DNA from 3 places in the Shewanella frigidimarina NCIMB 400 genome. Region 1 is predicted to be linked to each of the others. Evidence: predicted binding sites of a transcription regulator. Region 1 holds the regulator's gene; each other region holds the start of a gene.
What was found. Region 1 encodes LexA, which represses DNA repair genes until DNA is damaged. Its sites were predicted from a motif close to TACTGTATNNNNATACAGTA; they were not measured.
Positions count from the first base shown of each region.

Region 2: a site for LexA is predicted at 1,649-1,668, ahead of SFRI_RS10100 (LexA family protein). Genes of this name have one in related genera too.
Region 3: a site for LexA is predicted at 5,952-5,971, ahead of recA (recombinase RecA). Genes of this name have one in related genera too.

Region 1 covers NC_008345.1:281,804-291,858, forward strand. The annotation lists gene SFRI_RS01345 (cytochrome c oxidase subunit 3) at 1-594, opposite strand, end outside; gene SFRI_RS01350 (cytochrome c oxidase assembly protein) at 591-1,154, opposite strand; gene ctaD (cytochrome c oxidase subunit I) at 1,156-2,751, opposite strand; gene coxB (cytochrome c oxidase subunit II) at 2,761-4,347, opposite strand; gene SFRI_RS01365 (cell division inhibitor SulA) at 4,743-5,249, opposite strand; gene lexA (transcriptional repressor LexA) at 5,246-5,860, opposite strand; gene plsB (glycerol-3-phosphate 1-O-acyltransferase PlsB) at 6,125-8,548, shown strand; gene mtr (tryptophan permease) at 8,548-9,804, shown strand; gene SFRI_RS01385 (VOC family protein) at 9,950-10,055, shown strand, end outside.
Region 2 covers NC_008345.1:2,324,596-2,334,650, reverse strand. The annotation lists gene SFRI_RS10105 (Y-family DNA polymerase) at 1-1,190, opposite strand, end outside; gene SFRI_RS10100 (LexA family protein) at 1,197-1,610, opposite strand; gene SFRI_RS10095 (MlaE family ABC transporter permease) at 1,933-3,045, shown strand; gene SFRI_RS10090 (ABC transporter ATP-binding protein) at 3,048-3,812, shown strand; gene SFRI_RS10085 (MlaD family protein) at 3,809-4,792, shown strand; gene SFRI_RS10080 (PqiC family protein) at 4,797-5,396, shown strand; gene SFRI_RS10075 (M13 family metallopeptidase) at 5,880-7,949, shown strand; gene SFRI_RS10070 (hypothetical protein) at 8,136-9,461, opposite strand; gene SFRI_RS10065 (HsdR family type I site-specific deoxyribonuclease) at 9,965-10,055, opposite strand, start outside.
Region 3 covers NC_008345.1:1,244,903-1,254,957, forward strand. The annotation lists gene surE (5'/3'-nucleotidase SurE) at 1-94, shown strand, start outside; gene SFRI_RS05440 (protein-L-isoaspartate(D-aspartate) O-methyltransferase) at 91-726, shown strand; gene SFRI_RS05445 (peptidoglycan DD-metalloendopeptidase family protein) at 827-1,759, shown strand; gene rpoS (RNA polymerase sigma factor RpoS) at 1,838-2,809, shown strand; gene mutS (DNA mismatch repair protein MutS) at 3,194-5,779, opposite strand; gene recA (recombinase RecA) at 6,065-7,129, shown strand; gene alaS (alanine--tRNA ligase) at 7,929-10,055, shown strand, end outside.

The sequences.
Region 1 (10,055 bases):
CCCCAAAATTACCGTTAACGCTAACCAGATTATCAAGGGCTTACGATTGGCTTTTTCAAGGTTGGTATGAGCAAAGTGCAAAGTAACTGACGATGTTAGCAATATAATGGTGTTAATTAATGGCAATCCCGTCCATGGCATAGCTTCAGTTGCAGTGCCATCAGGTGTTTTAACCAATGGCCACATAGCTTCAAATGCAGGCCATAACACTTCATGGGTCATGGCATTGTTAGATGCGCCACCAAGCCAAGGTACTGAAATCATGCGGGCATAGAATAGCGCGCCGAAAAATGCCCCAAAAAACATAATCTCTGAAAAAATAAACCAACTCATTCCCTGTCTAAATGAACGATCCATCTGCGGTGAATACAGTCCAGCCATTGATTCATCAATAACGGTCTTAAACCAACCAAAAATCATAAAGATAATCACGGCCAAGCCAGTTATTAAAATGTAACCGCCAGAGGTTTTTTCAGTGGTTAATTGTTGTACATAATTTCCTGCGCCAAACGCAATTAAAAATAAACCTATAGCACCGATTATTGGCCAAGCACTTTGGGCTGGCACATAATAAGTTTGATACTTTGTTGTCATTTTGATGCTCCTTGCTCTATGACTATCGCCTGTCTATCGGTGATGTCGTAAAGGGTATAAGAGAGAGTCAATGTGTTAATGGACGCTGGTAAATCAGGGTCCACGTAAAAAATCAGTGGTAGTTCTGCTGTTGCTGCTGCAGCCAAAGGTTGTTGATTAAAGCAAAAACATTCCGTTTTATTAAAGTATGCCGCACCTTGGCCTGGTGATACCGAAGGGATTGCTTGGCCTACAGTGTCACGTGTCGACAGGTTTTTAACCAAAAATTGTGCGTGAGTGAGCTCCCCTGGATGCACGCTTATTTGGTTAACTTTAGGGCTAAATTCCCATGGCATACCTGACTGAACTTGAGTCACAAATTCAATGGTTACGGTCCGATTTTTATCAACCACCACCGCTTCATAACTACTGGCGCTATTTTGGGTTTTGCCATTAATCCCCAATGTATCGCAGAGCACGTCATAAAGCGGTACCAGCGCAAAACCAAACCCAAACATACCAATTGACCCGGCAATCAGGATGATTAATAGCTTACGATTTGATTTTGTTGGCTGTGTCATCTCATTTAATCTCCGGTGGAGTGGTAAACGAGTGATATGGCGCAGGGCTGGCAATCGACCATTCCAAGCCTTCGGCAGCTTCCCAGGGATTATCTCCAGCGGGTTTGCCACCCTTGATACATTTGAGTACCACAACAAGGAAAATTAGCTGAGATAAACCAAATGCAAAGCCACCAATCGATACAATTTGATTCACATCGGCAAACTGCACAGCGTAGTCGGGGATCCTACGTGGCATACCCGCTAAACCTAGAAAGTGCATTGGGAAAAACAACACGTTGACGGATATTACCGAACACCAAAAGTGCCACTTGCCTAAGGTCTCGTTATACATATGGCCGGTCCATTTAGGCAGCCAATAATAAGCCGCCGCCATAATGGAGAAGATCGCCCCCGTCACCAGTACATAATGGAAGTGAGCTACGACAAAGTAAGTGTCGTGGTATTGGAAGTCCGCAGGGGTAATTGCCAACATCAAACCCGAAAAGCCACCAATAGTGAACAGGATAATGAATGCCACAGCAAACAGCATTGGGGTTTCAAATGTCATAGAACCGCGCCACATAGTTGCGACCCAATTAAACACTTTCACCCCGGTTGGAATGGCAATCAACATGGTGCAATACATGAAAAACAATTCGGCAAAAACAGGCATACCAGTGGTAAACATGTGATGTGCCCATACCAAAAATGACAGAATGGCAATACTGGCAGTGGCGTAAACCATTGAGGAATAACCAAACAGCTTTTTACGGCTAAAGGTTGGTACTATCGCGGAGATAATACCGAAGGACGGTAAAATCATGATGTAAACTTCGGGATGACCAAAGAACCAGAAAATATGCTGGAACATCACCGGATCGCCACCACCTGCTGCATCAAAAAAGCTAGTACCAAAAAACTTATCGGTTAATACCATGGTGACCGCACCTGCGAGCACTGGCATTACCGCAATCAGTAAAAATGCGGTAATAAGCCAGGTCCACACAAACAAAGGTAACTTCATCCATGTCATGCCAGGAGCTCGCAAGTTTACAATGGTTACAATGACGTTAATTGCGCCCATTATCGAACTTATTCCCATGATGTGAATGGAGAAAACAAATAGGGCGGTACTGTCAGGGCTATAGGTGGTTGAGAGCGGGGCATAGAATGTCCAACCAAAGTTAGGACCGCCGCCTTCCATAAATAGCGAACCTAATAACATGGCAAAGGCGAAGGGTAAAATCCAAAAGCTCCAGTTGTTCATTCGCGGTAGTGCCATATCTGGTGCACCAATCATCATAGGTATTAACCAGTTAGCTAATCCGGTAAAAGCGGGCATCACCGCCCCAAACACCATGATGAGACCATGAACTGTGGTCATCTGATTAAAAAAGTTAGGCTCTACTAGCTGTAATCCAGGCTGAAACAATTCAGCTCGAATGACCATTGCCATGGCGCCGCCAGTAAGAAACATAATGAAACTAAACCATAAATATAGCGATCCAATATCTTTATGGTTAGTGGTGAGTAGCCAGCGCATTAGCCCCTTCGGAGCCCCGTGATGATGATCATCATGAGCGGTAGCCAGTGTATCGTGCGTTGTTGTGCTCATTGTTTTCCCCTACTGTCCATGGCTAGCGACATCGGCAGGTTGCACCGCCTCGCCAGAATTATTGCCCCACGCATTGCGCTCATACGTAATCACCGCCGCCATCTTGCGAGGGCTAAGTTGACCACTAAATGCCTGCATTGCGGTTCCTGGTTTACCGTGCATAACGATATCGATATGTCCGCTAACCGGTCCGGTAACAACAGGGCTGCCAATAAGTGAAGGGAAAGCGCCAGGTAAACCTGCGCCAGTGGCTTGGTGACACGCAGCGCATGTCGTAGCATAAACCTGCTCACCTTCAGCAATTAATTGCTCCAAGGTTAAAGTGGGCAGATCCTCTGGTACAACAGTTTCTGCTACGGCTTCGACAACTTGATTGGCTTTGTCGGTAACCGCATCGGTAATGTCAGTTGCCGTGGCTGCAATAGTACTTGCTGCATCGGTTACTGCTTTACTTGGTTCGGTGCTTGCCTCGTTACTGCCTAAAAAGTTGCCTATATCAACTGCTTGCACTACATCACCGCTATTATTGCCCCAGGCATTACGCTCAAAGGTAATTACTGCGGCAATTTCTTGGGCGCTAAGTTGTTTTGCAAAGGCTTGCATTGCGGTTCCTGGTTTACCGTTTAAGACGATATTCAGGTGATCTTCAACAGGCCCTTTTATGATAGGGCTGCCAATTAATGATGGGAATACACCAGGAAGACCCGCGCCATTGGGTTGATGACAAGCGGCGCACCTAGCAATATAGATTTGCTCACCTTGTGAGGTTAGCTCCTCAAGAGACAAGGTTTTAGACATTGATGCCGCAGCGGCTGCAGCAGCATTACTTGCTAGTTGTTTTTGCTCCACTAACCAATTATCAAAATCGGCCTCCGATAATGCTTGCACCACAATCGGCATGAAACCATGGTCTTTACCGCATAATTCGGCACATTGGCCGCGGTAAATACCGGGTTTATCAATGCGGGTCCACGATTCGTTAATAAAGCCTGGATTGGCATCTTTTTTAACGGCAAACGCCGGCACCCACCATGAATGAATAACATCATCAGATGTCATCAAGAAGCGCACTTTTTGATTAATAGGCAGTACTAATGGCTTATCGACTTCGAGGAGGTAATGTTCTCCTTTGGCCTCACTGCCATCAATTTGAGCTCTGGGGGTGGATAATGTGCTGTAAAATTCGATGTCTTTATCAAAATAGCTGTAATGCCACTTCCACTGCGACCCAGTAATTTTTATGGTGAGATCAGCATCACTGGGATCTTCCATAGCAATCAAGGTTTTGGTGGCTGGAATAGCCATGCCGATTAAGATGATGAAAGGGATGACGGTCCAAGCAATTTCCACTTTGGTACTTTCGTGAAAATTGGCCGCGACAGCGCCTTTTGATTTGCGGTGATAAATCATTGAGTAAATCATGATCCCAAACACCACTAACCCAATTACACAACAGATATAAAGAATTGTCATATGGAGGTCGTAAACCTTGCCACTGATATCTGTCACGCCTTGAGTCATGTTGAGGGGCATTTCTGTTGCCCCAAGCGGAAGTGCTACAAACACAACCAGTAAACAATACAACCATTGCTTCACAAGACTACTCCTCTGCTAATTGCAAATAGCAACTACAAAGAAGAGTCACACAGTAATTCTCTGCTCTATGCAAACTCTTCGGTTCCCGAAAAAAGTTTGATGACCTCAAAGTACTTTGGTGGCTGTAAACAGACGGTTTACGGTTTTATTGTTAGCTGTGCACCACGCTTGTACCTACGACTGAACTTATCAATTTTGATTTGGATCATTGGTCTGAAAGTAATCTTGATTACTGTCATTCCCGTCCAATTAAAGATAAAAAATGTTTCATCCTTGTTAACCACATTACTTGTAGATTAAACATTGATCAAGATCACTTTGTTGGCTAATAGGCTGAAAAAAGATGAAAAAAAACCCTGAATTCAATACAGGGCTTGGTAATGAAGGGTTCGTGCTTAGTGAAATGAGCAAAAATTACTTGTTCCATTTGTTAAAGTAGGGCTAACAAGTTGATGTTTGTGAGGTAAGTGAGCATTCACATCTTCAATTACCACCCCTAATGCACGTGCACTTTTAGCGACAATTTCTAAACGGCGACTATCGCGAGCATCAAGTGAGCTTGTCCAAGTCACTACTGCGCTCGATGTACCGCTAGTGAGCGCTTTCTCCATGGCCCATAATGTTTCGACTTCATCTTTGGTGTGCACCAGTAAAATGCGATCCATTCTTACACCAGCACTTGCCAGCATATGTTTATAGCCAATATGGGGCGGGCTAATTAATACAATCCATCTGCCTTGCTGGCTCAATATCGCTAACTGGCTGCACAATTGGCTCAGTTCAGCTTCACCTTGAGTGACAGTTTGTAATGTTTGAATGGTTTGGGTGCTATGCAGTTCTGTTTCAGTTAAATCTACCCATAAGCCCGGGTGGCGTGGCGCGATGCCCATTAGTTTGTTCATAACCAATCTCCATTACGGATAACGCCAACGGCAAGCCCTTCGATGGTTAGGCTTTGGCAACTTAAATCTACTTTTATCGGATTGTAATCTTCATTTTCGGCATGCAGATAAATCACATTACCTTTTTGTTCAAATCGTTTTACGGTGACGTCATCATCAACACGTGCCACAACAACCTGGCCATTACGTGCTTGCTGCATTTTATGTACAGCGAGTAAGTCGCCTTCTAAAATTCCGATATTTTTCATGCTGTCACCACGTACTCGCAGCAAAAAATCTGCGGCGGGCTTAAACATGTTTGGATCGACTTGATAGTATTGCTCTACATGCTCTTGAGCCAAAATTGGTTCACCAGCAGCAACCTGTCCAATCAGTGGCAGACCGGTTTCAACCTGTTCTTCTTGAGGTAAACGAATGCCTCTTGAGGTCCCAGGCATGATCTCGATAAAGCCTTTTTTGGCTAATGCTTTTAAATGCTCTTCGGCGGCATTAGCACTTTTAAAGCCAAGACGATTCGCAATTTCAGCACGAGTGGGTGGCATACCTGTTTCGGCGATATTGTTTTTAATTAAGTCTAAAATTTCTGCTTGGCGCGGCGTTAACGGTCTCATGATGATTCCTGTCTTTTTATACAGTGACTGTCATTATATACAGTGTTTATGTTCGCGCAAGTATTAACCAACTATTTTTTGTATTTTGTTGATTAAGTATCACTCAACAATATGTTTTAGTTAACTATTACTAATGTTCTGTCTTATGTTATTTCTGATAGTGAGAGCTTAAGCGTAAAGATAGATCGGTCTGATAGTGTAAGCAGGGTGGTTTCTGGTATCCTATACATCAATATTACAGTGGCTTATGTTGCGAAAATAACCATGTCAAAACCAGATTCAATATTTTTACGAGCATTAAGATGGATTCAAAAGTGGATGGTACAGACCATTGTGGTCCCTCACGATCCTTTTGATGACCTCAATATAGATCCAACTAAACCTTTGGTTTATTTAATGAAAACGGAATCTATTAGCGATATTGCCGCGTTGAGCGAAATCACCGAGGGCTTTGGTCTGCCCAGTCCTTATGAGCCATTACAGCTTGATGGCTTAACCGTGCCTCGTGTGGTCTGTTTAGAGGGCCGCAAACCACTATTTGGTAAACGTGAAAGTGGTGACAAATTCCTTAATTATTTTACCAGCTTATTGTCACTTCACAGTGAGAGTCCTGAATTAGATATACAGTTGGTTCCTGTTTGCCTTTATTGGGGACGTACACCCGGTAAAGAAGAAGACAGCATGAAAGCTGCAGTATTTGAACGTGAAAACCCTACGTGGTTACGTAAATGGTTAATGATTTTATTTTTAGGGCGCCATAATTTCGTCCAGTTTTCTAATGCACTATCGCTTCGTCATATGGCCGATGAACATGGTACTGATAAAAGAATTGCTCACAAATTAACCCGAGTTGCCCGAGTGCATTTCCGCCGTCAACGCAAAGTGATGACAGGGCCACAATTACCTAATCGACAAGCGTTGTTTGCCTCTTTATTAAAATCAGAATCTATCAAAAAAGCCATTGAAGAAGAGTCTGCGAATAAGAAAGTAACGGTCGAGAAAGCGCGTGAAACCGCCATTGAATACCTTGATGAAATTGCCGCCGACTATTCTGATAGTTTGGTGCGTATTGCCGAACGTTTCCTGACTTGGTTATGGAACAAATTATACAGTGGTATCAATATCAAAGGTGCCGAACAAGTAAGACAGTTACATCATGATGGCCATGAAATTGTTTACGTTCCTTGTCATCGTAGCCATATGGATTACTTGCTACTGTCGTATATTTTGTATTATCAGGGCATGGTTCCGCCGCACATTGCTGCCGGTATTAACCTTAATTTTTGGCCAGCAGGGCCGATGTTCCGCCGTGGTGGTGCATTCTTTATCCGTCGTAGTTTTAATGGTAATAAACTTTATACCGCAGTATTTCGTGAATATTTAGATCAGTTATTTGCTAAGGGTTATGCGGTCGAGTATTTCACTGAAGGCGGCCGTTCGCGTACCGGACGTTTGTTAGCGCCTAAAACCGGTATGTTGGCTATGACAATTAATAGTGTGCTTCGTGGGATAGAGCGCCCAGTGACATTAGTACCCGTGTATTTAGGTTATGACCATGTGATGGAAGTGGCGACGTATCACAAAGAATTAAGCGGTAAGAAAAAGAAAAAAGAATCAGTTTGGCAGGTCTTTGGTGCTATTCGTAAGTTAGGCAATTTTGGCCAAGGTTATGTGAATTTTGGTGAGCCGATTAATTTACAACAGTTCTTAAATCAGCAGGCGCCAGAGTGGCGTGATGAGCTAGCTAAAGATCCTGATCAAAAACCGTCTTGGTTTACGCCATCAGTTAATTTATTGGCTAACCGTGTAATGACTAATATCAATGGCGCTGCCGCAGCCAGCTCAGTAACATTGACCAGTTTAGTGTTACTAGCGTCAGAGCAAAATGCGTTAGAAAGAAGCCAGTTAGAGCGTCAGCTTGATTTGTATTTAGCCTTACTTAAAACAGTGCCTTATACCGAATACGCCTCAGTGGCAGAAGGTAATGGCAAGTCAATTGTTGATCATTGTTTGTCGTTAAATAAGTTTGTGAGTACCAAAGACCTTATTGGCGAAATCATTTCTGTTGATGAAAAAATTGCCATCACCATGAGTTATTACCGTAACAATATTATTCACTTAATGGCGCTTCCGTCATTAATTGCCAGTTGTTTAGTGCATTATGATGTGTGCGACCGTCAGCGAATTCATGCCATTGTAATGGACTTTTATCCATTGCTTAAAGCTGAACTCTTTATGAGCATTGATGATGTGCCTAAACATGTAGATTGCATTTTAGATTTCATGGTTGAACAAGGTTTACTGACAGGTAGCGATCAATTTGAGATAACGCCTCGTCATATTACCCAAGTGTTATTGTTAGCCGAAACTATCAGTGAAACGTTGCAACGTTATGCGATTATTTTTAATTTACTGGCAATAAAACCAGATCTTGAGCGCTCAGAACTGGAACGCGATAGCCATTTGTTAGCCCAACGATTAGGCGCGCTGCACGGTATTACCGCACCAGAATTTTATGACAAAAAATTATATAACACCCTGAGTGTGAAACTGAAAGAATTGGGCTATTTATGCAGCGACGAACATCGTGCAGAAGTGATCAGAATTCGTGATAACGCTAATAAATTACTCAGCTCTTTAGTAAGACAAACCATTGTTGATAGTGTGGAAGCGGAGCACGGACAATAATGGCTAATCATATGAATGCTGCTAAGCATCGTACCAGCGGTAAATCTGTATTGGGTGGGGCGATGATTATTGCCGGAACCACTGTGGGTGCGGGGATGTTTTCGTTACCCGTTGTTGGTGCTGGAATGTGGTTTGGCTATTCTATCGCGATGTTACTCGGCGTTTGGTTTTGCATGCTAATGTCGGGTTTATTGTTATTAGAAGCCAATTTGCATTTTGAACCAGGTGACAGTTTTGACACCTTAACTCGGGTGACTCTGGGGCAGTTCTGGCGGGTGATTAACGGCGTTTCGATTGCGTTTGTGTTATATATTTTAACCTATGCTTACATCAGCGGTGGTGGTTCGATTGTGAATCACAGTCTGTCTGCATTGGGCGTAAGCCTACCGCAGAGCGTAGCCGGATTAGTGTTTGCGGTAGTTTTGGCTCTGGTGGTATTTATTAGTACTAAAGCGGTCGACCGTATCACCACAATCATGCTTGGCGGCATGGTGATTACTTTCTTTTTGGCTATTGGTAACTTATTAATCGATATCGATACCATAAAGCTAGTGTCGCCTGATGGTGAATCGCGTTACCTGCCTTATTTACTTGCCGCGATTCCATTTGGCTTAGCCAGTTTTGGTTATCACGGCAATGTGCCAAGTTTAGTCAAATATTACGGTAAAGATGCCAAAACCATCGTTAAAGCCATTATTACTGGAACCACTATCGCATTGGTAATTTATATATGTTGGTTAGTGGCAACGATGGGTAATATTCAACGAAGCCAGTTTGCCGATATTATTGCTCAAGGTGGCAATATCGGTGTGTTAGTGGGTGCGTTGTCTGGGGTTATTGCCAGTCAATGGCTGGATAACATGCTAACCCTATTTGCTAACCTTGCCGTTGCCTCATCATTTTTAGGTGTGACACTAGGCTTGTTCGATTACCTTGCTGATTTATTTGGGTTTGACGACTCGCGATCAGGACGAATTAAAACGGCAGCGGTCACGTTTGTGCCACCAACAATCCTTGGTTTGTTATTTCCGAATGGATTTATTTTAGCGATTGGTTTTGCTGCGCTAGCTGCCACTATTTGGGCTGTTATTGTACCAGCGTTATTAGCCTATAAAGTAAGACAACAATATCCTGACTCAAAGGGATTTAAAGTCCCTGGTGGAACCCCGTTAATTGCTATTGTGGTGTTGTTTGGAGTTATCACTGCCACATGTCATTTGCTGGCCATGGCCGATATATTGCCGGTGTTTAAATAGACGCAAAAAATTCCGGTGAAAAAACTTTTAGTCAAAAAGCCTTCGTTTGAAGGCTTTTTGCTTTTCTGCTGATATCGACTTAACTTATAAGACAAGTTTCATGTTGGCTATAACAAGGCAACTATTTTTATAAAGGATTAGGATAATGAAGGTACAACAGTATCAACAAGGACAGCCTTGCTGGATTGAATTAGCAACTCATGATTGGGCGGCAGGTAAAGCATTTTATCAGGCGCTATTTGGCTGGGGAG
Region 2 (10,055 bases), 2.0 Mb from region 1:
ATGGCCCATTTTTGTTGTATCCCTTGTGCAGCCAAAAACACTGTATCGCGGCCGTATCGTTGGTTGATGCCGTCAAGCGTGTCCATTAAGGCATAATTAACCTTCGCGGTATTAAATAAATCAAATTGAAAATGTTTCTCGCTGGTTAAATCAACTAGGCCTACACCAATTTTGTAATAACGAACACCATTGCTAAATAATCTCGGGGCGGCGTCGGTCATGGCTTTGGTGAGTTCAATGGTGCAATTGGTTGGACATGGAAAATGGACGATAACTTTATAACTCACAGGCCGTTCGTCATGGGGCGAATTACTGGCAAATAACAACATGGTTTTACAATGTGAGCCTTGTTGACGAGCTTTACTTGCTGCGATGCCAACATGTTTACTCAATGCCTGTAATAGCGATTCAAAATCACAAATACGTTCGCCCACACTGCGGGTGGAGAAAATTTGTTTTTTATCTGCCCTAGCCTCATCCCATTGTTTACACACTTCGCCGTTAAGTTCGCGTACCGTGCGTTCAATTTCAATACTAAATTGTTTTCTGGCCAAACTGGGTGGCATAGAGGCGAGATCGTATGCGCTGCGAATATTCATCAATTCAAGCTTTTTACTGATGCGCCTGCCAATCCCCCACACCTCTTTTACGGCAAGTTGGCGTAAAATGTCATTACGTAGTTGCGCAGTGTCGATAACGCACACTCCTTGGTATCCCGGGATTTTTTTAGCGGCGTGATTGGCTATTTTAGCTAAGGTTAACGTTTGCCCCATGCCCACACAAACCGCCAGGCGGGCTTCTTTCCAAACTGCGCGACGAATTAACTGACCCTGGGTATACAGGCATTTGATAGCAGGATAACAATGTTTAAAAGACAGAAAGCTTTCATCGATGGAGTACACATGTTGTTCTGGCGCAAAACGACCTATTATTGCCATCATCTTTGCCGATAAATCGGCATACAATTCATAATTAGATGAGCACACAATGACATTGCGCTGAACGCATAATGCTTTAGCTTGAAAGTAAGGCAAAAACTTCTCAATACCCGCCTCTTTTGCTTGCCGATTAGCAGCAACAATACAGCCATCGTTATTGCTCAGCACAATAATAGGTCTGCCGCGCCAGTCAGGGCGAAAAACCTGTTCTGCACTGCAATAAAAAGCATTGGCATCGACTAAGGCAAACATTGTTACCTAACCTTTTTTGCTGATAAGCAGTGGGCTTTGACGATGACAACGAATCGAGCGAATCACCACACCTTCAATACTAAAGTCATCATAGTCGCAGATGGTCACAGGTAAATGTTGCTCATTAGACGACATCAGCATTCGCCGATGCATGTCGAGAATTTTACACACAAATTCACCATTAAAATTAGCCACTATCACGTCGCCATTTCTAGCCGTTTCATGGCGGTCGACAATCAATAAGTCACCATCATATATTCCCACGCCTTGCATCGACTCACCTTGGGCTAAGCCGATAAAAGTGGAACTTGGATGCTGGATTAATATCTCATCAAGGCTGAGGCCTAACTGAAGATACTCAGCGGCAGGTGATTCGAAACCGGTAATACCGGCACTGGCTGCAATGGGAATAACGCGCATATGACAACCTCTAATATAATATATACTGTATAAAAACACACTGTATAAATAAACAGTATATATTAGCGTTAAATTTTGTCAGCGCAAGTTTATTTGCTTTAAATCGCGACAAGCGGCAGTTATGTTCTATAGCTAACGCTTCTTCAATGTAGCAAAGCGTCAATACATCAAAGTGATAGCTTCATTATTGATGAAATAATATGTCCAAGGTCAAAATATAATCAGTAAGCTTGGTCTACACTGTTAACAGGAGCAAAAACCAAGCTAACCTGTTTATAAAACAAACGAATATACTTATTTCATATTGGCTCGGGGGTCTAGCATGACACTCGCAACATTCCATATCGACATGCACGATGATAACTGCTTACTGAACCTTGCTGGTGATTGGCAATTAGGCCAAGCACCGCTAGGCGCAGATATTTGTGCTGAGCTGCCATCCAATTGCCAATCTATCACCTTAATCACCACAGAATTATCCCACTGGGATTCAAGCCTCGCCATTGCCTTATTACAATTATCTCGCTGGTGTGAACAGCAAAAAATATCACTAGACACTCAACAAACACCTCAAGGATTGCAGCAATTACTGCAACTGGCTACCGATGTTCCTGTTTATCAACCCACTAATGATGGCGCTATTGGCGGATTGTGGCCGACCTTACGCCGAAGTCTTATTAAGCAAGGCTTACAGGTGCACGATGGATTAGTATTCGTTGGCGACTGTACCTTGGTATTAGGCCGTTGGTTGGGAGGTAAAGCGAGGACTCGTAGAAGTGATATTATTTTTTTTATCGAACAGGCGGGGCCTAAAGGACTTGCGATTGTCACCTTAATTAGCCTGCTCGTGGGAATGATTTTGGCTTATTTAGGTTCGGTACAGCTGCGTCAATTAGGCGCCCAGGTATATGTGGCTAATTTAGTGGCTATCGGAATGGTGCGTGAAATGGGCGCTCTAATGACAGGCGTTATTATGGCCGGCCGAACCGGAGCTGCTTATGCGGCGCAGTTAGGCACCATGCAGGTTAATGAAGAAATTGATGCGCTGCGAGTAATGGGCATTCCTACCATGGAGTTTCTGGTTTTACCGCGATTATTAGCATTAATTTTCATTATGCCACTAATGTGTATTTATTCAGATGTAATAGGCATGCTTGGCGGTGCGTTAGTTGCTAACGGGATGGGCGTAAGTTATACCCAGTATATTTTGCAAACCCAGGTTGCGATTGATTGGGTAGATATTTCTACCGGTTTAATCAAGAGTTTAATTTTTGGGTTTTTAATTGCGATTGCGGGTTGCCAGGCGGGACTGCTTTGCGGACGTGACTCTAATGCCGTTGGCTTAGCGACAACCCACGCTGTGGTTAAGGCCATCGTGTTTTTGGTTGTCGCCGATGCGGCGCTTAATATCTTGTACGATAAATTAGGGATCTAGCCATGGTTGATGATGCCTTTATCAGTGTACGTAATCTATCAGTCGGCTACGGCAGTACCGAGGTGCAAAAAAAACTCAACTTCGACATTAACAAGAATGATATCTTTTTTGTCATTGGCGGCAGTGGTTGTGGCAAAACAACCTTGCTGAAATCGATGGTGGGATTACTCACACCACTAAAGGGTGAAGTACTCTATCAAGGCAAAAACTTTTATGAGGCAGATGAACCCACGCAGGTAGCAATGCTCAAAGATTGGGGAATTACCTTCCAAACTGGCGCATTGTTTTCGAGCATGTCGCTTGGCGAGAATGTGGCGTTACCCATGCAGCTCTATACCGACCTTTCGGAGCGACAAATTGCCGAAGCCGTCGCCTATAAACTGGCACTTGTCGGCTTAGCGGGCTTCGAGAAATTTTATCCTGCCGAGTTAAGCGGCGGTATGCACAAACGCGCAGGATTAGCACGGGCGCTGGCATTAGACCCTCAATTGTTATTTTTTGATGAACCCTCTGCAGGTTTAGACCCTATTAGCTCGATGCGTTTAGATCAATTGATCGTGCAAATATGCCAGGCGTTAGACTCTACCGTGATCATTGTGTCCCACGAGCTGCCCAGTATATTGTCAATCGGCACTCGCTGTGTATTTCTGGATAATGAGACCAATACTATGCTCGATTGTGGTGACCCACGAGAATTAAAAATACACAGTAGCCAGCCTAGGGTTCGTCAATTTCTCAATCGTACCGAAAAATCGGAGATCTCATGAGTAAAAGCCAACGACTTCCGCTCGCGATTGGTGCCTTTATATTTGGCGCAATTATCTTAGTGTTTATTGCATTACTGTTCTTTTCCGGTGGGCGTATATTTGCAGAGAAAGCCCCTGTAGTGATGTTTTTTAACAGTTCTGTGCAAGGGTTACAGGTAGGCGCACCGGTAAAATTAAAAGGGGTCATAATAGGTGAAATAAGCGATATCAGTATCGATTTCCCCAACGACAGTAGCCAGGGTGTCACGGCTGCGGTTCATGCCGACTTATTGTTGAAACGTATCAATATAAAAGGGATCCAAGTAGGTGAAGAGTTTTTTTCTCACGCCATCGATAACGGCTTACGCGCCCAGCTGAATTATCTGAGTTTACTCACCGGACTGCTATATGTTGAGCTGGATTTCTTTCCCAACACGTCACCGGTATTTCACGGAGAAAAAGATCAATTATTAGAATTGCCGACCATCGCGACTGATTTCGAATCACTGTCGAAAGACTTGCAATCGTTAAACTTAAAAAGTTTAGTCAACAATGTCGATAATTTAGCTCAGCAGCTCAGTGACATTGCCGCCAGCGGAAAAATACAGCAAGCACTGGATAATTTTGATAATGCAGCCAAAGCAGTTAAAAGCACCGCGATTAACTTAGACAACACTCAAGCAGCATTAGGTAAAAATGGGCTTGAAGTGCTGCTAAAACTCGATAATTTACTGGTGCAATTAAATCATGATGAACCCAAGTTCGTTGAGTCGCTAAACCATAGTTTAACTGAATTACGCAGTACACTATTAAGCATTAATCAGCTTGCAAACCAAGCAGGCAACACACTCGACCAAAACTCGCCATTGTTGATAGAACTCACCAATACATTGGAAGAAATCCGCCGCACAGCTCGATCGCTACGAAGCTTGAGCGAAACCTTAGATGAACAACCTGAGGCCATCATACGTGGCAAAAAAGCCCTACCTTTAGGAGAATAATGTCATGGAAAAATATGAAGTTTGGAGCATTAACTGGGGGATCGGTTTACTGCTATTGAGTTTAGTGAGTGGCTGCCAAAGCTCTCCCGAAAAACAATACTTTGTGTTAACTACAATGCCCAGCCAAATGGTATCTGGCAGTATTGCATTAGAGCATGACATTGGTATCGGGCCAATTGACGTAGCCGAATACCTACATTTTACGCAACTGATGTATCAACTGGACGATGGTAGCCTGCAACGATTTGCCAATAGTTATTGGGCTGAACCGCTTGAGCAAGGTATCAGCCGAGTCATGAGTATCAATCTAAGCCAAGGAGATCGCCGTCGTAATCTGGTGTTATTTCCTTGGCGAGCAAACAACACTCCCCAGTACAGCATTAAAATCAAGGTTACTTCCCTCAACCGAGATGGCAATAACGCCAGACTCAATGCCAACTGGGAGCTAACAAACAATTCATTACACCAAACGTTGGCAAAACAAAATTTCATCGCGGTCACTAACGCTGGTTCGACGGCTGCGGAGTTGGTCAGCGCGTACAGCAACTTATTGACTCAGTTGGCTAAGGAAATTGAAAAATCATTACCACAAAATTCAGATTAAACACTCCAGCCAACTGTCAGCATTCTCGCGTCAGAGTTGTCGCGCCAGCGATGTTGTGCAAGCTTTGTTTTATGAGCGGTGGTGTAAATCATAAACCTAACGATTAAGCTGATTTACAGGGTATTGAGTAAACAAACTCAAACAATAGCGCTATCAATACAGATGCCAGTCCCAAGAAAAGTAACAATCAAAAATGGTTAGGTTGCTTAAACACTGGCAGCGTTAATATTACAAAGCCAAACTCACTTTTATTCCACGTTTTGGTTAATTATGCTGATGATAATCAACTGCCCTTATCTGTGCCTCTCAAATAAACAATACATCTAAATAAAATCAAACCAGCGCATATTCTGCAGCTCATTTCATTGCTTAACTCAGCATTGGTTAAATTTGCTAACAATTCGAACATTGACATTTTTTGTCAGTCTTTCAATATGGCTAGGCAAATAATTCTGTAAAAATAGACCAAGGAACACGATAACAATGAATAAATCCTTAATTGCGATTGGATTAACCACAGCACTATTAAGTGGTTGCGGCGTATCTGATACAAATAACACTAAACTTGCAACCGTGACCTCACCAGCCCCCGCTAAAGCAGAGTTAGGTACTTTTGGGGTGGATTTAGCTGCACGTAATGAAGCCGTTAAGCCTGGTGATGACTTTTTTATGTATTCAAGTGGCACTTGGTACGACAACTTTGTCATGCCTGCCGACAAAACTCGTTATGGCGCATTTAATGCTTTAGCTGAGCGCAGTGAGAATCAAGTGAAAGCCATTATCGACGATATTGCCAGCCGCAGCGACTTAACTGCCGAAGAACAATTAATTGCTGATTTTTATCATGCCTATATGGATACCGACACCATTAATAAGTTGGGTATCACGCCAATTAAAGGCACCTTAGATCAAATTGCTGCGATTAGCTCAACACAAGATTTAACCAAAGTATTCGGTGAAGCATGGCTTACTGGTGCATCATCACCTATTTGGGGTGGTATGTGGTTTAATCGCCTAGATCCAGATCAATATGAAATGACTATTGGTGCTGGTGGTTTAGGTCTGCCCGATCGCTCGTATTACCTCGAAGACAGCGAGCGTTTCGTTAACATCCGTAAAGCGTATGTCGACCATATCGCTAAAATGCTCGCCTTTGCTGGTATAAACGACGGTGCAAAACGTGCCCAAACTATTTTGGCACTCGAAACAAAAATTGCACAGGCACAATGGCCTAGAGAAAAGCGTCGTGACCGTGATTTAACCTTAAACCAACTCAAACGTGAAGAATTGGTTAAGCAATATCCTGGATTTGATTGGGATATCTATTTTGCACAAACCGGTTACCAAGTGCCGAAACTAAATATTTCGCAGCCAGAACCCGTTAAAGCAATGATTGACTTAATTAACCAACAACCACTCACTGTGTGGCAAGACTATTTAACCTTCCACACCATTAGTAATAATGCAGGGTTATTGTCAGAAGACATTTTCAATACCAATTTTGCTTTTTTTGGCAAAGAACTCACTGGGCAAGAGCAACCTCGTCCACGCTGGAAACGTGCAGTTGAAGAGATGTCAGGCACTCAATCTCTAGGTTTCGCTATTGGTAAAGTGTATGTGTCGCGTTATTTCCCTGAGTCGTCTAAGCAAAAGATGGCAGAGTTAGTTAACAATCTGCGCACAGCATTAGGTCAACGCATTGATGGTTTAGATTGGATGGGCGCAGAAACCAAGGTGAATGCTCATGCTAAGTTAGCAGCATTTAATCCAAAAATTGGTTATCCCGATGTATGGCAACAATTTGATGGCTTAACCCTCACTAAAAATGATTTAGTGGGTGATATTAAGAATCTACGCAAATACTTCCAAGCCGATAGCGTAACAAAAGAACTGGAAAAAACGGACCGTAATCGTTGGGGGATGACACCGCAAACGGTCAATGCCTATTACAACAGCTCGTTTAATGAAATTGTGTTCCCTGCGGCAATTTTACAACCGCCGTTTTTTGATCCAAACGCAGATGCTGCGGTTAACTATGGCAGTATCGGTGCCGTAATTGGTCACGAAATGGGTCATGGTTTTGATGATCAAGGTTCTAAATCAGACGCCAATGGCGTTCAGCGTAACTGGTGGACAGATGAAGATCGTGCCGCTTTTGATGCTAAAGCCGATAAACTCGCTGCGCAATACAACCAATATGAACCAATCCCTGAAAACTTTGTTAACGGACGCAACAGTCTCGGTGAAAACATTGGCGATGTAGGCGGTTTGTCAATGGCATACCATGCTTACAAATTAAGCTTGAATGGTAAAGAAGCCCCGGTGATAGATGGCGTTACTGGCGATCAACGTTTCTTTTTAGCTTGGGCTCAAGTGTGGAAAGAAAAACGTACCGAGCAAAGTATGTTAACTCAGTTACGTGCCGGCACTCATGCACCAGGTCGTTACCGTGCCCTCGCCCCGCGTAACCACGATGCTTGGTATAAAGCCTTTGATGTTAAACCAGGTGATAAGTTGTACTTGCCAGAAGATCAGCGCGTACGTATTTGGTAATTTAGTGCGTAAATAGCTGCAATAATGTGCCGCGATAGCAACAAGCATCCGACACAAAAATGCCCGTCAGTTAACTGCCGGGCATTTTTGTATCACTATCTATGCCAATTCCTAAAATAATATCAGCAAGCTTATGGTTAATAGCAGAGGCGAGTGAAGACCTAGACAAACATTCGGATTGATTAATCAGCTACTGGTAATATCGTTTGAACACTTTTCAAGTCGGTTAACAATTTTCTCTTGATAAGCTTTTACCGTAGAGAAACTGTGTATTTTCATAAATAAGTCCGAAGCAGTTTCTTTAGATGCATCCGTTAAATTAACCCCTTTATACAGTGCTGGTACCGTATTTTGTTTCATGGAATTATCTGCAAATATTAAATTTAATTTGACTACACGGGCCAACTCTTCTTGATAGAGAAAAAATTGCCTTAAATGTGTATTCTCTATTTTGGCAGTTTTGGATCTGTCTATTGTTAAAATTTCGTCAATTAGGCGGTTTAATCTACTACGAAACTCAATCGCTTCATCCATAACCTCAAGCCATTTTATTTCAGTATTTGATAACAAAGCCAAAAAATACAATGTACGTGCTTTGTTATAATTAATAAATCCTGGCCACATAACATCTTCACTAGAAATATTAAGTGCTCTATCAAACTGGTCACATGCAGATTTTAAATACATGGTCACATCTTCTATAATTGACGGAGATATAGAGCCAATACCTTTCTGTACCAAGCTAAGGCCGTTAAGTGAGAGAATATCGATATCCCCCATATTCAGGGACTCTCTAAGCAAGTGCATGCCCTTTTTGTTGTAATATAAACCAAGGTAATTGTGATAAATCGTTTTTGTGACAGGATTTCGAAGTATAGGACCACGAACATGGAGAAGATCTGCATGGATATTAAAATTACCATCAGCAACAAAATTCTGATATGAAACAACAGCTTTAAATAACTTTATTGTTTCAGTTATTTGAATTGAATTTCCCTTGCTTACCGAATGCAGTATGTCTCGTTGCCTATCTACCTCTGTTAATATCTTGTCCATGCGTTTTTTATAGAGTTTTTTATCCGTATCAGAAGCATTAAAAACAGCAGGAAATAAAACGATAAGATCAATCATATACTGTAACGTATCGGCAAAAAGTACGGCAGTACCGGATTCTTTTTTCAACTTATACTCAACTGAATCAAATAGTTCTTTGTCTAGTGTTTTTTCGTCTTTAGACTTAAATTGATTGATTAACTCAGGAAGAGAAGTTACATAGTGCTCATTATCAAGAATGTTACCTTCCATTTTGCTTATATTGTTCACACTATCGATTGATGTATACGTCCTGACAGCTATAAATAGAGCTAATAGTGCAATGCAGAAACCAACTGTCGATATTGTAAAACTCAGTAAATCTTTGCCCTCTTTAAGATAATATACCCAAACTGCAATACAAGAAGAAAACATGACGAGTATAAAAATTGTGAAATATATTATTTTTGATGTACGCATTTATCTTCCTAATATTATTAATATTTGTACGTATATATTGAACTAAAACCTAAAACAACAGAACGCGTTAGCGCGTCAATCCAAGAAGCCTTTATTTATAAAATGTCGTTCATCACACCAATATCCTTGAGGATAAATTGTACCCAATAATAGCATTTTAACTTTTCTTTGAACCATGGTCATGTACCATCTTGTAGTGGCTAAATCATTTGAATAATTTGAACGCCGTACTGTCTTACATTCAAAATCAACCAAAACAGGCTTTAAAATCAGAGTTAAGGTCATCTATTTTTAATTAAAACCAACTCATTTTTGGACAGAAATCATTTAGTAGCTTTACTTATTAGCTCCATTTGTGGGCCAATGACCTATCCAGAAAATGCATAATAATTAAACTAATTTAAATATTCATATCTGCTATCTCGAAAAAAAACAGCACTAATTTAAAAATATCGAGCTCTTTTCATCAAGCATTAACTACGTGAAAAGAGCTCTTCATATCACTACAACTGACCACCCACACCTTTAAACTTTTCAACAAAAGCGGCAATTTTCTGAAAAACCGTTTGCTTCTGGGTTCGGTACTGTGGGTTC
Region 3 (10,055 bases), 960 kb from region 1:
GGCCGCGGGATATGTATCCATAACGCCACTCACTGTAGACTTAACGGCATACAATCAACTTGATGGATTAGCCGATTGGATAATAAAAATATGACACGCGTAGCTTCTACATCAGCAATGAATTTAGCCAAAAAATTGGCCGAAGCAGGGATCCGACATCCTGCGGTATTGCATGCTGTAGCAACAACACCACGTGAATTGTTCCTTGATGGTGCATTAGCTCATAAAGCGTATGAGAATACTGCATTACCTATCGGACAGGGACAGACAATTTCGCAGCCTTATATTGTGGCTCGAATGACTGAACTGCTGCTGCAGCACAATCCTCAAAAAGTGTTAGAGATTGGCACTGGCTCAGGTTACCAAGCAGCTGTTTTAGCATCGCTAATTCCTGAGCTTTTCACAATTGAGCGTATAAAAGCATTACAAATACAAGCTCGTCAAAGATTAAAACGTCTAGATTTACACAATGTCGCATTCAAATATGGTGATGGTTGGCAAGGGTGGTCAAACCGTGGACCATTTGATGGAATAATGGTGACAGCTGCAGCTGCAACAGTACCTCAAGCATTGCTTGAACAATTGTCCGAGCATGGCGTATTGATTATTCCGGTAGGAGAAGACACCCAGCAATTACTCAAAATTACCCGTATCGGACAGACATTCCAATCTGAGATTATAGAGGCTGTTAAATTTGTACCTCTTATTAATGGAGATTTGGCTTAGTTAACACGATAGAAATGAATTTTATCAATTATTGATGTTTTCGTTTGGAGTAAGCTTCTTTAGCTTAACAATCACGTATTTTCCCCGTTAAGGATTTTGTTTGATGAATACCGGTTGGCCAAACTTTGTGGTCTTAGCAATCATGCTCACTGGATGCAGCTTTCAAGCTGATCGTCCCGCACCGGTAGATAGCTTATCGTCAAAAAATCATGGTCCTCGATATCATAAAGGCTCGTTAAAAAACGATAAATATAAAGTAAAGAAAGGCGATACACTTTATTCAATAGCTTGGGGAGCTGGGCGTAATTTTGTCGAAGTTGCTCGTTTGAATCGTTTATCGGCTCCTTATACTATTTATCCTGGGCAAACGCTTAATTTAGCGGCTACAAATAATAGTCAATCGGCACCAGCTCGAACATCCCAACCTTATGTTAATTCAGTGCAAACCCAAGCCGTCACTAAGCCCTATATATCGAGCTCAGATAGTTCTAAATTAAAAACAATCAAACCAGCAGCCACACCAAACCCAAGCCCAGTAGTCGTTTCGGCCAGAACGAAAAAAGATCTTGATCACAAAGTGAAGCCTGCGTATTCTGTAACAACTACCCAACAAACAATTAACCAAAGTGCGAGTAGTTCTGTTGTTAATTTGCCACAGCAAGTTCAGCAATGGCTCTGGCCAGTTAGAGGTCGAATAGTTGGATATTTTTCGGCATCAGAACAAGGCAATCAAGGTATAAAGATTGCTGGTAATCGCGGCGATATTATTAAAGCCGCAGCAGATGGGAGAGTCGTGTATGCCGGCAATGCACTGCGCGGGTACGGCAACTTAGTTATTATCAAGCACAATGATGATTTTTTAAGTGCTTATGCGCATGCCGACACGATATTGGTTAAAGAAAAGCAATATGTGAGTGCAGGACAAACAGTTGCAAAAATGGGCAGTACCGGGACACACCAAGTTATGCTTCACTTTGAAGTACGATTTCATGGTAAGTCTGTCAACCCATTACGATATCTACCTAAACAGTAATTGTTTAGCAACATAATTAACGGAGGATAAGCAAGTGAAGTAGATTAAATACCACAAATTAGGTTTGGGAGAGCAATTATGAGCCGCAAAAATAATACTGCTTCAGCAGAATGTCTTGTCGATCTAGCTAAACAACCACCAGAAGTTGCAACCGATAAACGCGATTTGGTGCAACAACTTGATATTGAAGAAAAAGTCCAAGATGACTTACAGAAAAATTTAGACGCTACTCAATTATATTTAGGTGAAATAGGTTTTTCTCCGCTACTGACAGCAGAGGAAGAAGTGTTTTTTTCACGTAAATCCCTCAAAGGATGCGAAAAGTCTCGCAACCGCATGATAGAAAGCAATCTCCGTCTTGTTGTTAAAATTTCCAGAAGATATAACAATCGTGGCTTAGCGCTGCTCGATCTTATCGAAGAAGGCAATTTAGGCTTGATTCGAGCGGTTGAAAAGTTTGATCCTGAGCGTGGTTTCCGTTTTTCCACTTATGCGACTTGGTGGATTAGACAAACCATTGAACGGGCAATAATGAACCAGACTCGTACTATTCGTTTACCGATTCATATTGTAAAAGAATTAAATGTGTACTTGCGGACAGCAAGACAGCTTGCCCAAAAGCTTGATCACGAACCTACAGCAGAAGAGATTGCCGAAAAATTAGATGTGTCTACCGGTGATGTCAGTCGTATGTTGAAGTTAAATGAAAGAATCACTTCGGTAGACTCGCCTCTCAGCGGCGATAATGAGAAGGCATTATTAGATGTTATTGCTGATGATGATTCCGTTGGCCCTGATTATCGGGTACAAAATGAAGATTTATCTAATTCGATAGTAGGCTGGTTAAATGAATTGAATACCAAACAGCGTGAAGTATTAGCGCGGCGTTTTGGTTTGCTCGGATATGAGCCTTCAACATTAGAAAATGTCGGTGCCGAAATTGGTCTAACACGTGAGCGTGTTCGTCAAATTCAAGTCGAAGCACTTAAACGTTTAAAAGACTTACTAGGGTCGCAAGGACTGTCAGTTGAAGCATTATTCAGAGACTAATGGATAGTGGAAGTATATTGTGAATATTAAGCGGTAGACTATCATCAACACACAAATGATATGTCATCGTTAATGTCTCAATAAGGTCAATTAAGGTGTTGCGATGTTCGGGTTAAAACCTATATGAGTATTTGTATTTTGACTCATGTGATTAGGTTTATCCCACTAATCGCCAACTTAATTTAAGCGTTGTGTAGTTGCAATTTGACGATATAACCTAGCTATTATTGATGGTGTTTTAATGCTATTAGTTCATTTCAACGTATTTTTAAAGTTGTTACTGAGACTGTTACTTGTTCGATGTAACACCTGATATGTCATTGAAATGGAAGCCTTTGCAGGCTTCCACAGTTCAAAAAAACACTTAAGCAGTTATTTTCGGCGCTAGGTGTTCGTGTGACTTAATCGCTTCAATTCATACAAATAATCTAAAGCCTGCTTCGGCGTCAACTCGTCTGGATTAATTTGGGCTAACTTTTCCAGTGCTAGTGATGGCTCTGGAATTGGAGGTAATAAGTTCATACTCACTTGAGTTGGATTCTGTTGAGATAATGTCATATCTCGGTTTTCCAGTTGATGAAGCTTATGTTTTGCCGCTTTAATGACGGAGGCCGGAACACCCGCTAGGGCTGCAACTTGTAGACCATAACTTTTACTTGCAGCACCTTCTTGTACCGAATGCATAAAGGCAATTGTGTCGTCGTGTTCTATTGCATCTAAATGCACATTAATTACTGACGGTAACAGCTCGGGCAATTGGGTTAACTCAAAATAATGAGTAGCAAATAATGTCAGGGCACTGACGTTTTTCGCAAGATATTCAGCAGCAGACCAAGCGAGTGCCAAACCATCATAGGTTGAGGTGCCGCGACCGATTTCGTCCATTAACACTAAACTGTTCGCAGTCGCATTATGTAAAATATTAGCTGTTTCGGTCATTTCAACCATGAAAGTTGACCGGCCTGATGCCAAATCATCTGATGCACCAATACGGGTAAAAATCCGGTCGATTTCACCAATTTGAGCATGGTCTGCTGGAACGAAACAGCCGATATGTGCCATTAATGTAATCAATGCTACTTGGCGCATATAGGTTGATTTACCGCCCATATTTGGGCCTGTAACAATAAGCATTTGGCGCTGTGGTGTTAATGCAACTGGGTTAGCAATAAACGCTGCTTGGCTAACTCGCTCAACGACAGGATGGCGGCCCGCTTCAATATTAATGCCAATGTCGTGGCTCATTTGTGGGCATTGATAATTAAATAACTCTGCTCGTTCGGCAAAGTTACTTAATATATCTAACTCGGCAGCAGCCGTTGCAAACTGCTGTAATTCTTGTAGTTTAGGTAACAACAAGTCAAACAGTTGTTCCCACAGTTGTTTTTCAAGCGCGAGTGCTTTGCCCTGGCTAGACAGTACTTTCTCTTCGTATTCTTTCAATTCTGGGGTGATATAACGTTCGGTGCCTTTGAGTGTTTGGCGGCGCTGATAGCTCAGTGGCACTCTATCTGACTGTAAACGGCTCACTTCAATATAGTAACCATGAACTCGGTTATAGCCGACTTTTAAGGTATTAATCCCTGTTTGTTGTTTCTCACGAGCTTCAAGTTCGACTAAATAATCACTGGCGCCTTCACTCAACTTGCGCCATTCATCTAACTCATTATTATAGCCAGTACGGATAACGCCACCATCACGAATTAACATGGGAGGGTTGTCTACAATAGCGCGTTCTAATAAATCGTGTTGTTCAGGAAATTCACCCAGTAATTGTACTAACGTGTTTAATCGAGGTTGTTGGCATATTGCTAATGTTTGCTGGATTTCAGGCAGAAGCGTTAGTGCTTGCTTTAAGCGTGAAAAATCACGTGGTCTGGCACTACGTAGTGCTAAACGAGCCATAATACGTTCGATATCACCTAAGCTTTTTAGTTGCTCATGTAACGTTTGATACAAATCTTGTTCAATCAGTTCACTGACCGCACTATGTCGATATTGAATTGTTTGACGATTGCGTAATGGCTCATGGATCCAACGTTGTAACATACGGCTACCCATAGGGGTGGCAGTATTATCCAATACCCATGCGAGAGTATTCTCCCGCCCACCAGATAAATTTTGAGTTAACTCTAAATTACGTCTGGTTGCGGCATCTAAAATAATTGATTCTGATTGATTAAAGCGCACAATCGAGTTGATATGTGGCAACGCCATCTTTTGGGTATCTTTGACATACTGCATTAAACAACCTGCAGCTTGTAACGCTAATCGTGCATCAGTAATTCCAAAACCGTGTAAATCTTTGGTGCCAAATTGATTGAGCAGTAAATTAATACAGGTGTCGTAGTCAAACTCCCACTCAGGGCGACGACGGATGCCTTTCATATTATTGATCAATAACATGTCAGTAAAATCTTCACTGTACAGTAGCTCAGCTGGATTAGTGCGTTGTAATTCGGCTTCTAAAGCTTCACGAGTGGGTAATTCAGCAACCACAAAACGACCTGATGAAATATCCAACGTCGCGTAACCAAAACCCGTTTTACCCTGATACAGTGCCGCCAGTAAATTGTCTTGTTTTTCTTGCAGTAAAGCTTCGTCGGTTAAGGTGCCAGGGGTCACAATACGCACCACTTGGCGTTCAACGGGCCCTTTCGATGTCGCTGGATCACCAATTTGCTCACAAATAGCCACAGACTGACCAATGTTAACTAATTTTGCTAAATAGCCTTCGACGGCGTGATATGGAATGCCTGCCATGGGAATCGGGTCTCCGCCGCTTTTTCCACGAGCCGTCAGTGAAATACCTAGCATTTCAGAAGCGCGTTTAGCGTCATCGTAAAACAGCTCATAAAAATCACCCATTCGATAAAACAATAACATATCAGGATGGGCCGCTTTTAAGCCCAAATACTGGCGCATCATCGGGGTGTGTTTTTCTAAATCGCTGGTATCAATCACTGTCATTATGAACACTTCACTATTAATCAATCGTAGGACGTAAATCTTATGGGGCTAATCTTAACAATATTTGTCCCCAGCGTATAAATAGATTCAAACAAAAAATTTTATGGGGATAAAATATTGATGTAAATAGGCAATTCTCAAAGGTTAAAAAAAAAATCAGCTCAGCACTTGATACTGTATGACTATACAGTATACTGATGAACATATTGAAATGATTCACATCACTTCACCTAAGTCGAAATAGCATTTTACTAAACGTATTGAATGCCTTAAGAGGGTTTTATAATGAAGGTTGATCCAAATAAAGAGAAAGCACTAGCCGCCGTTTTAAGCCAAATTGAAAAGCAATTTGGTAAAGGCTCAATTATGAAGTTGGGCGAAGATCGCACAATGGATGTTGAAACTATCTCTACCGGTTCGCTTTCATTGGATATCGCACTCGGTGCGGGCGGTTTGCCAATGGGACGTATCGTTGAAATTTACGGTCCAGAATCATCAGGTAAAACGACGTTAACTCTTGAAGTGATCGCCGCAGCGCAACGCGAAGGTAAAACCTGTGCGTTTATTGATGCAGAGCATGCTCTGGACCCTATTTATGCCAAAAAGCTAGGCGTAGATATTGATAACCTACTTTGTTCACAACCAGACACTGGTGAGCAAGCATTAGAAATTTGTGATGCGTTAACTCGTTCTGGTGCTGTAGACGTTATTGTGGTCGATTCTGTTGCGGCATTAACGCCAAAAGCTGAAATTGAAGGTGAAATTGGTGATTCACATATGGGCCTCGCCGCTCGTATGATGAGCCAAGCTATGCGTAAGCTGGCTGGTAATCTTAAGCAATCAAATACTTTGCTTATTTTTATTAACCAAATTCGCATGAAAATTGGTGTGATGTTTGGTAGTCCAGAAACTACCACCGGTGGTAATGCACTAAAGTTCTACGCTTCAGTACGTTTAGATATTCGTCGTACCGGTGCCATTAAAGACGGTGACGAAGTTGTCGGTAATGAAACTCGCGTCAAAGTGGTTAAAAACAAAATTGCGGCTCCGTTTAAGCAAGCGGAATTCCAAATCCTTTATGGACAAGGTATTAACCGTACCGGTGAGTTAGTCGATTTAGGCGTTGCTCATAAATTAGTTGATAAAGCGGGCGCTTGGTATAGCTACAAAGGCGAAAAAATTGGTCAAGGCCGTGCTAACGCAGGTAAGTTCTTGACTGAGAATCCAGTCATTGCTAGCGAAATTAATACCACTTTACGTGCTATGTTATTGAATGGTGGTGCTAATTCATCAGATTCAAAAACAGAAAGTGATGAGAATATTGACCTTGAAACTGGCGAAGTGTTTTAAACTAGCCAGTCAGTTACCTCTATCGCGGTAGCGCATGTTGCGCGCCGCGAATATTCCCCTAAAATCTTCAGACATTTATACCGCGAATAACTTCACAGCTAAAAACTACACCGCTTAATCATTGATATACTCAAAAATTCATGTACTCGTTATTGTGAGTTTCAGCCGTTGTTATGACATCGTTGTTACTCTACATTACTTTTAGTAAGCTTAAGCTACCTTAATGTAAAACGTATTAACTTGTTTATATTCAATATCTAAGCGCTTGGTATTTAGTATTTAGCGTGTGAAATCAAATCCTGCAATAAACTACCTGCTAGATCTGCTGTTATCTCATATATTTTTAAAGCTAGTTTATTCCTATCCAAGACTGTTGTTTTATCGTAATAGTTAATAGCGGCTAATTATTCGAATCAATTAAACTGAATTTAGATCATTTTATATTTGAAGAGTAATCCGGCACTCGATAAAAACCATTATTGCTAACCAGCCTGTCCACCTCAATATTTGTTTTGCTAAATTAAGCAAATTGACAGGCAATAAATAGCCTATTGTCAGTTAACCCAATGCGGTTAGTAGGGCAGGAGGTTGTTTGAGAAGCGTTTATTACCCAGACTTATGCTACTTAAGCTTAGTCAATGAGACAGCTTATTAATAACTATTATTATCGGTTTCTGCGAAGAGGATAATCGAGTCACTCATCTCGCACATTGACGTAAATTCAGTATATAATGCTTACATTTACAGGCTTGCATGCCAAGCTCGTTACTTTCGTATTTTCTATATTCAGGGCCATTTCATGTTTCAGACTACAGCAGAGTTAAGAAGCGCTTTTTTAAAGTACTTTGAAGATAACGGACATCAGGTTGTTGATAGCAGCTCGCTTGTTCCCACAAATGACCCAACACTGTTATTCACCAATGCGGGTATGAACCAGTTTAAAGATGTGTTCCTCGGCATGGATAAACGCAATTACACTCGAGCGACAACATCTCAACGTTGTGTGCGCGCGGGTGGCAAACATAACGATTTAGATAACGTGGGTTATACCGCTCGTCACCATACTTTCTTTGAAATGTTAGGTAACTTTAGTTTCGGTGATTATTTCAAAGAAGATGCAATTCGTTTTGCATGGACCTTTTTAACTGAAACGCTCAAGCTGCCAAAAGAACGCCTCTGCGTGACTATTTATGAAACCGATGATGAAGCATATGATCTTTGGACTCAAAAAATAGGTGTGCCAGCAGAAAACATGATCCGCATTGGTGATAATAAAGGCGGAGCTTTTGCGTCAGATAACTTCTGGCAGATGGGTGATACCGGTCCTTGTGGTCCTTGTAGTGAGATTTTCTACGACCATGGCGATCATATATGGGGTGGCCGCCCAGGTACGCCTGAAGAAGACGGTGATCGCTTTATTGAAATTTGGAACATTGTCTTTATGCAGTACAACCGTCAAGCCGACGGTGAAATGTTGCCATTGCCAAAACCTTCTGTTGATACAGGTATGGGTATTGAGCGAATTGCTGCGATTATGCAAGGCGTGCATTCAAACTACGAAATCGATATTTTTAAACAACTTATTGCCAAAACTGCTGAAATTATCGGTGTAACTGATTTAGAAAATAAATCTCTGCGTGTTATTGCTGACCACATTCGTTCATGTGCATTTTTAATTGCTGATGGTGTAATGCCATCAAATGAAGGTCGTGGTTATGTGTTGCGTCGTATTATTCGTCGCGCAGTTCGCCATGGTAACAAGCTTGGCGCTAATGACGCATTTTTCTACAAACTTGTGCCAACACTTATTAGCGTAATGGGCGATGCCGCCATTGGCTTAAAACAAACTCAAGCTATTGTTGAAAAAGCCTTAAAAGCGGAAGAGGAGCAGTTTGCTCGCACTCTTGAGCGCGGTTTAGTTATTTTAGATGGCGCATTGAATAGCTTGCAAGGTGATACTTTAGACGGCGACACCTTATTTAAACTTTATGACACCTATGGCTTCCCTGTTGATTTAACTGCAGATGTTTGTCGTGAACGTGATATTAACGTTGATGAAGCTGGCTTTGAGTCTGCAATGGCTGAACAAAGAAGCCGTGCACAAGCTGCAGGTAACTTTGGTGCTGATTATAATAGCCAATTAATTATCGACGCAGAAACCGCATTCAGTGGTTATACAGAGTTAACTGGTCAGCCTAATGTGATTGCTTTATATGTTGACGGTAAAGCGGTTGATACCGTGAAAGCGGGTCAGGATGCCGTAGTAGTATTAGACAATACTCCATTTTATGCAGAATCTGGTGGGCAGGTTGGTGATAAAGGCCTGCTGACAGCAGATGGTGTAGTATTTACCGTTGCAGACACTCAAAAATTTGGTCCAGCTACAGGTCACCAAGGTCAACTAGCTCAAGGTCAGTTAGTGATCGGGCAACAGTTAACCGCGCAGGTGGATAAAAAGTTACGCCATCGTACGCAATTGAATCATTCTGTTACTCACTTATTGCATGCTGCATTACGTCAAGTGTTAGGCTCACATGTGTCTCAAAAGGGTTCACTTGTTAATCCTGAACGCTTACGCTTTGACTTTGCTCATTTTGAAGCGGTTAAGCCATCAGAATTGAAAGCTGTTGAAGACTTGGTTAACACCCAAATTCGTCGCAACCATGAACTTTGTACCGCCGAAATGGCCATTGATGAAGCCAAAGAAAAAGGTGCAATGGCATTATTTGGTGAGAAATACGATGACCAAGTACGTGTTGTCACTATGGGGGATTTCTCTATCGAACTGTGTGGTGGTACTCACGTTGGCCGCACTGGTGATATTGGTTTATTTAAAATTACTTCTGAGAATGGCATTGCCGCAGGAGTACGTCGTATTGAAGCTGTTACGGGGATTGCTGCAATGGCTTATATTGCCGAGCAGCAA